2 linked regions of the Hyalangium ruber genome follow. The main gene of each other region encodes a partner of the protein of the gene in region 2 in a complex. Links are inferred from orthologs where the notes say so. Each region holds a gene or a part of one and is shown on either strand. Other genes may lie near its edges.

Region 1 (3,472 bases), on a different replicon or contig from region 2:
AACAGCAGCATCGCCACCGTCAGCATGCCGCCGTAGGTGCGGCCCTCGAGCGGACCGGAGCTGATGGGCGTGTCGAGCTTCACCTCGCCGTTGCCGTCCGGCAGCGCCTGGGCGAAGCGCTCCAGGCCCTGGAAGGTGAGGGGGCCGCGCTGCTGCAGCGCCGAGGTGTACTGCGCCTGGTTGGTGCCGGCCGCGCGGAAGTCCGCGTCGCTGGCCTGGCGGTTGTAGGCGCCCACCATGAGGACGATGAGGAACGAGGCGATGAGGAAGGCGAAGTCGCCGATGCGGTTGGTGATGAAGGCTTTGCGCCCGGCCCACGCCTTGGCCGAGTCCGTGTACCAGAAGCCGATGAGCAGGTAGCTGGCCATGCCCACGCCCTCCCAGCCGACGAACAGGAGCACGAGGTTGTCGGCCATCACCAGCGTCAGCATCATCGCGACGAAGAGGTTCAGGTACGCGAAGTAGCGCCAGTAGCCCTCGTCGTGCTCCATGTAGCTGGTGGAGTACAGGTGGATGAGGAAGCCCACGCCCGTAATCACCAGCAGGAGCGTGCCGGACAGGTGGTCCACCAGGAAGCCGAAGTTCACCCGGAAGTCACCCGCGGCGAACCACGTGCCCAAATCCTGCGACAGGGCGTAGCGGGTGGCGGCGCCGCCGAAGGTGTTCGGCACGGTGATGGGGGTGCCGGAGGCCACCATGTGGCTGGTGGCCCAGAAGGCCAGCACCGACAGCACGAACGAGCCGGCCACCGCCGAGCAGGCCACGAGGTGGACGTTGGCGCGGCCCATCATCCGGCCGAACACGCCACACACGAAGGCGCCCAGGACGGGCAGCGCGATGATCATCCACAGTGACTGCTCCAACACATCCGGGTGGATGGGGGCGGTCTGGAAGTTAAAGAGGTCCATTGCGAGGGCTCTCGGGGGGTGGAGGACCGCGTCAGTGCTTCATCGTCTTGATGTCTTCGATGTTGACGCTGCCTCGGCTGCGGAACACGGCGATGACGATGGCCAGTCCGATGGACGCCTCCGCCGCTGCCACCGCGATGACGAAGAAGGCCGACACGTGGCCGATGCTGTCTCCGCGCATGCGCGCGAAGGCCAGGAAGGTCAGGTTCGCCGCGTTGAGCATCAGCTCCACGCACATGAACACGATGAGCGCGTTGCGGCGCACCAGCACGCCGAACATGCCCAGGCAGAACAAGGCCGCGGCCAGAAACAGATAGTAGTTGATGGGAACCATGGCCTTAGATCCTCGACTTGGCGACGACCACCGCGCCCACCATCGCCACCAGGAGCAGCAAGCTCACGGCCTCGAAGGGCAGCAGCCACTGGGTGAAGATGGCCGTGCCGATCGTCTTCATCGTTCCGAACTCGTGGGCCGCGCTCTCCGACAGCGTGGTCACCCGGTTGGGCACCTTGGCGATCGCCATCGACAGCACCACCAGCAGGCCCGTGGCCGCCGCGCCGCCCGCGATGCGCCCCAGCGTCAGCCGTGGCCCTGGGGCTTCCTCTCCCAGGTTCAGCAGCATGATGACGAAGAGGAAGAGCACCATGATGGCGCCCGCGTAGACGAGCACCTGGAGCGCCGCCACCGTGTGCGCCCACAGGAGCACGTAGATGCCGGCCAGGAAGAAGAAGGTGGACACCAGGGCCATGGCCGCGCTGACCGGGCTCTTGGCGAAGATGACCAGGGCGGCCGACAGCAGCGTCAGGAACGCGAAGGCTCCGAACAGCACCTGTTCGATGTTCAAGACCAGTCTCCGAACGCACCCCAGGGCTTGTCGCCGAACGGGCAGCGCTTCTCGTGGATGTGCGCCTCGAACTCGGCGCGGAACCGCATGAGGAACGAGTGCGTGGGCAGCGCCGCCGCGTCACCCAGCGCGCAGATGGTGTTGCCCAGGCCGATGGGAGGGTAGGGCGCGATGGAGGCCGCCACGTGGCTGAGCATCTCCAGATCGCTCATCTCCCCGCGGCCCTCTTCGATCTTGCGCAAGAGGCGCGTCTGCCACGGCGTGCCCTCGCGGCACGGGGTGCACTGGCCGCACGACTCCTCGGCGTAGAAGCGCGCCACGCGCCACAGGCAGCGCACCATGCAGGAGCTGTCGTCCATGACGATGACGCCGCCGGAGCCGGCCATCGTCTGCTTCACCTTGAGCGCCTCGAACTCCATCGCCACGTCGAGCTCGTCCGCGCCCAGCACCGGGGCCGAGGAGCCGCCGGGGATGACGGCCTTCACCTTGCGGCCCTCGGGCATGCCCTGGCCGTACTTGGGGTTGAAGATGAGGTCCGACAGCGTGGTGAACATGTCGACTTCGTACACGCCGGGGCGCTTCACCGTGCCCGACAGGCACACCAGGCGGGTGCCGCCCGACTTGTCGGTGCCCAGCTTGGCGTACCAGTCCGAGCCGCGCGAGAAGACGTGCGGCACGCTGGCCAGCGTCTCCACGTTGTTGACCACCGTGGGGCAGCCGAACAGGCCCACCACCGCGGGGAACGGCGGCTTGAGCCGGGGCCAGCCCTTCTTGCCCTCCAGGCTCTCGAGCAGCGCCGTCTCCTCGCCGCAGATGTACGCGCCCGCGCCGCGCACCACGTAGCAGTCGAGCTGGAAGTCCTTGCCCAGCACCGTCTTGCCGAAGATGCCCGCCTTGTAGGCCTCGTCGATGGCGGCCTGGCAGCGCTCGGCCGGGAACTTGAACTCCCCGCGGATGTACACGTAGCAGGTGTGCACGCCCAGCGCGTAGGCCGCGATGGCGATGCCCTCCAGCATCATGTGCGGGTCGAGCTCGAGGATGTAGCGGTCCTTGAAGGTGCCCGGCTCGGACTCGTCCGCGTTGACGGCGAGGTACTTCGGCTTGGGGCTGTCCTTGGGGACGAAGCTCCACTTCAGGCCGGTGGGGAAGCCCGCGCCGCCGCGACCGCGCAGGTTGGACTTCTTCACCTCGTCGATGATCGCCGCGGGCGCCATCTCCAGCGCCTTCTTCAGCGCCTCGTACCCGCCACGCTTGCGGTAGCTGTCCAACGTCCAGGACTGGGGCTTGCCCCAGGCGCCGGAAATGATCGGTTCAAAGGCCGTGGTAGACGCCATGTGCGGTCAGGTTCCTTGCGAAGGGGGCCGATCAGGTGAGCTTGGCGAGCAGCGCGTCCAGCTTCGCCTTCGTCAGGTTCTCGTGGTGCTCTTCATTCACCTGCAAGCAGGGCGCGGTGCCGCACGAGGCCAGGCACTCGGTCTCTCGCAGGGTGAACTTCTCGTTGGCCTCGCCCGCCGTCAGCCCCAGCTTCTCCTCCAGGTAGGCGAGCATCTTCTCGGCGCCCCACAGCGCGCACGAGAGGTTGGTACACACGTCGATGGTGTACTTGCCCGGCTTCTTCAGGTGGTACATCACATAGAAGCTGGCCACCTCGTAGGCGCGCTCGGGCGTCACTTCCAGGTGCTTGGCCACCAGGCGCATGCCGTCGGGCGGCAGCCAGCC
Region 2 (3,631 bases):
GCACTTCTCCCCCGTGTCGGCGGGGAGCACGGGCGGTTGGAACCGCGCCGGCGCCGAGGCGCTCTATGACGAGCTGCTCGCCCAGGCGGACGCGCAGGTGGGCCAGCTCTTCGACGCGCTGAAGCGTGCCGGGCGCTACGACGACGCGCTCATCGTCCTCTTCTCGGACCATGGCGAGAGCTTCCACGCCGACCGTCCGGACCTGGCGGGAGCGACGCCCGTCCACGGCGCCCGGCTCTCGGAGGAGGAGTACCGCGTGCTGCTGGCCGTGAAGCCCCCTCGCGGCACCTCCGCGCCCGCCCGGGTGGACACGCTGGTGCGGCTGGTGGACGTGGGGCCTACGCTGCTGGAGCTGTCCGGACTGCCCGCCCTGCCTGCCGACACGGACGGCGTGTCACTGGCACCGCTCCTGCGAGGCGAGCCCCTGCAGCCCCCTCCTTTATATGCGGAGACAGGCTTCACCCACGTGAGCCCGGAGGTGTTCGACGCGGAGCATTGGCCGGGCGCGCCCCGGGCCTTCGACACCTACCGCATCCGCGTCGACGGGGTGGTGGAGGTGGATGCCTCCGCGCACGACGCCATGGTGCGAGAGAAGGACCGAGGCGCCTTCGACGGGAAGCGCTGGCTGGTGGATCGCCCCCGCGCCGACGGCAGCGTGCAGCGCACCTGCGCGGGAGACTGCGCGGATGTCTCCTCGCTGGCAGCGTGGCTGGACGCGGTGCTGGCCCGGGCCCCGTGAGGCGTCGGCTGGGGTAGGGTGCGTCGCCATGACGACGAACTCCCAGAGCCTCCAGGAACGCTACGCCCCGCACAACTCCTGCTTCGGCTGCGGCCCCTCCAACTCCCAGGGCCTGCGCATCCGCAGCTGCGTGGAGGGAGACCTCGTGGTGGCCGAGTGGACGCCCGCCGAGCACCACCAGGCCTTCCCGGGCGTGCTCAACGGCGGAATCATCGGCGCGCTGCTGGACTGTCACTGCAACTGGACGGCGGCCTGGCACCTGATGAAGCAGAGCGGGCAGGACACGCCGCCCTGCACCGTCACCGCCGACTACAGCATCCAGCTCAAGCGCCCCACGCCCATGACCGGCCCGGTGCGCCTGGAGGCCCGGCCCGTGGAGATGAAGGAGGACCGCGCCGTCATCGAGGGCACGCTCACCGCCGGCGGCAAGGTGACGGCCACGTGCCGGGGCACCTTCGTGGCCGTGAAGCCGGGCCACCCCGCCTACCACCGCTGGTAGCCGCTCAAAACCGAGGGCCCCGGCGCCTCCACAGCGGGAGGCACGCGGGGCCCTTGGGGACTTCGCGCGTGGGGCGCGCTACTTGTTCATCGAGGCCAGCAGGTCGTGGTGGGCCGCGGTGGGGTTGGGCTGGCCCTTGTCGGCGATCTTGTGGACCTGACCGCCGATCTTCTCCTGCAGCATCATCAGACCGTCCAGCACCTGCTCGGGGCGCGGGGGGCAGCCGGGGATGTACACATCCACGGGGAGGATGCGGTCGATGCCCTGCAGCACCGCGTAGTTGTCGTAGAAGCCGCCCGAGGAGGCGCACACGCCGAAGGAGACCACCCACTTGGGCTCGGTCATCTGCTCGTAGACGCGCTTGAGGATGGGGGCCTGCTTCAGGTTGATGGTGCCCACCACCAGCAGCAGGTCCGCCTGGCGCGGCGAGAAGCGGGGGAACTCGGCGCCGAAGCGGGCGATGTCGTGCCGGCTGGCGGCCACGGACATGTACTCCATGCCGCAGCACGCGGTGGCGTAGGGGTAGGAGAACAGGGAGTACTTGCGAGCCCAGCCCAGGCCCTTGGACACCACGCGCTGCAGCCAGCTCATGGTCTCGTCGCGGCGGGTGGCGATTACGGGAGTGATGTCGGATTCAGCCATGGTGTTTTCAGCTCTCCCAGTCGAGAGCGCCCTTCTTCCACACGTAGATAAGGCCAACCACGAGCGTCGCCGCGAAAACCAGCATCTCCACGTAGCCGAACCAGCCGAGCGCCTGGAAGTTCACCGCCCAGGGGTACAGGAACACCGCTTCGACGTCGAACACGATGAAGAGCAGGGCGACCACGTAGAACTTCACCGCGAAGCGCTGGCGCGCCAGACCGCTCGACTCGGAGCCGGCCTCGAAGTTCATCGACTTCACGGCGCTCGGCCGCCGGGGGCCCAGCAGGCCAGCGAGCGTCGGGATGATCAGCGCGAGGACGCCGGACAGCAGCAGCACCACGGCCAGCGGCAGATAGGGCGTGAGGGGAGTGCTCATCGGCGGCGGACCATAGGGACAGGGCCCCGCGCTGTCAAAGGGAAACTCCGCCCGCTCCAAGGCTAACCCTTTGAGAAGACAGTAGAAAGACAGCGGGGGACAGGCCGCCGGCACAGGGAGCGCACAAGCACGCACGGCGCGTTTGACGCTCTTGGCTCCCGGGGCCTACCGTCGCACCCGTCTTATCTACGTCTGGAGCGCAGAATGTGGGGTCGGCTCAGTCTACGGTGGCAAGTGGCGCTGGCGGTGCTGGTGCCCACCATCGTCATTTCCGTCCTCAGCAATCTGTACTTCCCTCCGCGTCAGGCGGCGCTCGGACTGGAGCGGCTCAAGACCCAGGGCCGGGCCGTGGCGGTGTTGGCCCGGGATCAGGCGGACCGCCTCCTGGAGCCACCCTTGGAGCAATCCTCCGAGGGGGAGCGGGCCGAGAAGCTGCAGCAGTTCTTCGCCCAGGTGGAGACCGGCGGGAGCCTGGCGTTCCAGGCCGTGCTCGAGCCCAGCGGCACCCCGTTGGTCCACCGCGGCGCGGTGCCCCAGGGGCTCGGCATGGTGAAGGCCGACCCGGGGTGTGACGCGAAGCTCACCCCGGGCATGGTCCTGGTGCGCTGCGCCATGAAGGGTGGGCGCAGCTACGTGCTCGGCTATGAGACGGCGACCATCCACCAGGAGGTGCGCACCTTCCTGATGCCGAGCATCACCCTCGGCGTGGCGGTGGCGCTCCTGGGGCTGCTGCTGGCCTTCTTCATCGGCCGGGCCATCACCGAGCCGGTCTCGAAGATGACGGAGGCGGCGCGCGAGGTGGCCAAGGGCGACGTGTCCCGCAGCCAGCTGGATGTGTCCGCGGCGGGCGAGGTTCACCTGATGGCGCAGTCCTTCAGCGAGATGCTCAACACGCTGCGGGGCACCGTGGCCGAGCTCGTCTCGCGCACCGAGCAGCTCTCCAGCGCCTCGCGCGGGCTGACCGGAGCCTCGGCGGACCAGGAGCACGTCATCAGCCAGCAGGCCGCGTACGCGCAGCAGATCGCCGCGACGTTCGAGGAGCTGAGCCGCACCGCCGAGCAGATCTCCAGCTCCACCGAGGTGGTGGAGTCCAGCGCCCGGCGCACGCACGAGGCGGTGGCCGAGGCCATGGCCGTGGTGGCGCAGGTGGTGGCCGGCATCAACGACATCCGCATCGAGTCCAAGGGCGTGGCCGACGCCATCGTCGGGCTGAACCAGGACTTGCAGCAGGTGTCGAAGATCGCCCAGGTCATCAACCAGGTGGCGGAGCGCTCGGACCTGCTGGCGCTCAACGCGGCGCTGGAGGGCACCAAGGCGGGCGAGGTGGGCCGCGGCTTCTCGCTGGTGGCCGCGGAGATGCGCAAGCTGGCCGAGA

The links. Proteins that work in one complex are often made in the same cells at the same time.
Region 1: the proteins of SYV04_RS01870 (region 2) and SYV04_RS10860 are in contact, whole or in part, in a cryo-EM structure (PDB 7NYH), measured with the Escherichia coli proteins. The link is inferred for Hyalangium ruber from one-to-one orthologs.

What each region holds. Positions count from the first base shown.
Region 1 is NZ_JAXIVS010000003.1:464,633-468,104, reverse strand. What follows is about bases 1-2,999. They hold SYV04_RS10860 (NADH-quinone oxidoreductase subunit J family protein), read right to left. Parts: upstream 1,754-2,999; coding sequence 1,247-1,753; downstream 1-1,246. Other genes in these bases: nuoF (NADH-quinone oxidoreductase subunit NuoF), read right to left, coding at 1,750-2,999; nuoK (NADH-quinone oxidoreductase subunit NuoK), read right to left, coding at 940-1,242; nuoL (NADH-quinone oxidoreductase subunit L), read right to left, coding at 1-908. Outside these bases: more of nuoF, read right to left, coding at 3,000-3,087; SYV04_RS10850 (NADH-quinone oxidoreductase subunit NuoE family protein), read right to left, coding at 3,119-3,472. UniProt on the Escherichia coli protein: NDH-1 shuttles electrons from NADH, via FMN and iron-sulfur (Fe-S) centers, to quinones in the respiratory chain. The immediate electron acceptor for the enzyme in this species is believed to be ubiquinone.
Region 2 is NZ_JAXIVS010000001.1:437,787-441,417, reverse strand. The notes cover bases 573-3,257. They hold SYV04_RS01870 (NADH-quinone oxidoreductase subunit A), read right to left. Parts: upstream 2,257-3,257; coding sequence 1,888-2,256; downstream 573-1,887. Other genes in these bases: SYV04_RS01865 (methyl-accepting chemotaxis protein), read left to right, coding at 2,461-3,257; SYV04_RS01875 (NADH-quinone oxidoreductase subunit B), read right to left, coding at 1,317-1,880; SYV04_RS01880 (PaaI family thioesterase), read left to right, coding at 768-1,238; SYV04_RS01885 (sulfatase-like hydrolase/transferase), read left to right, coding at 573-739. In the rest of the region: more of SYV04_RS01885, read left to right, coding at 1-572; more of SYV04_RS01865, read left to right, coding at 3,258-3,631. UniProt on the Escherichia coli protein: NDH-1 shuttles electrons from NADH, via FMN and iron-sulfur (Fe-S) centers, to quinones in the respiratory chain. The immediate electron acceptor for the enzyme in this species is believed to be ubiquinone.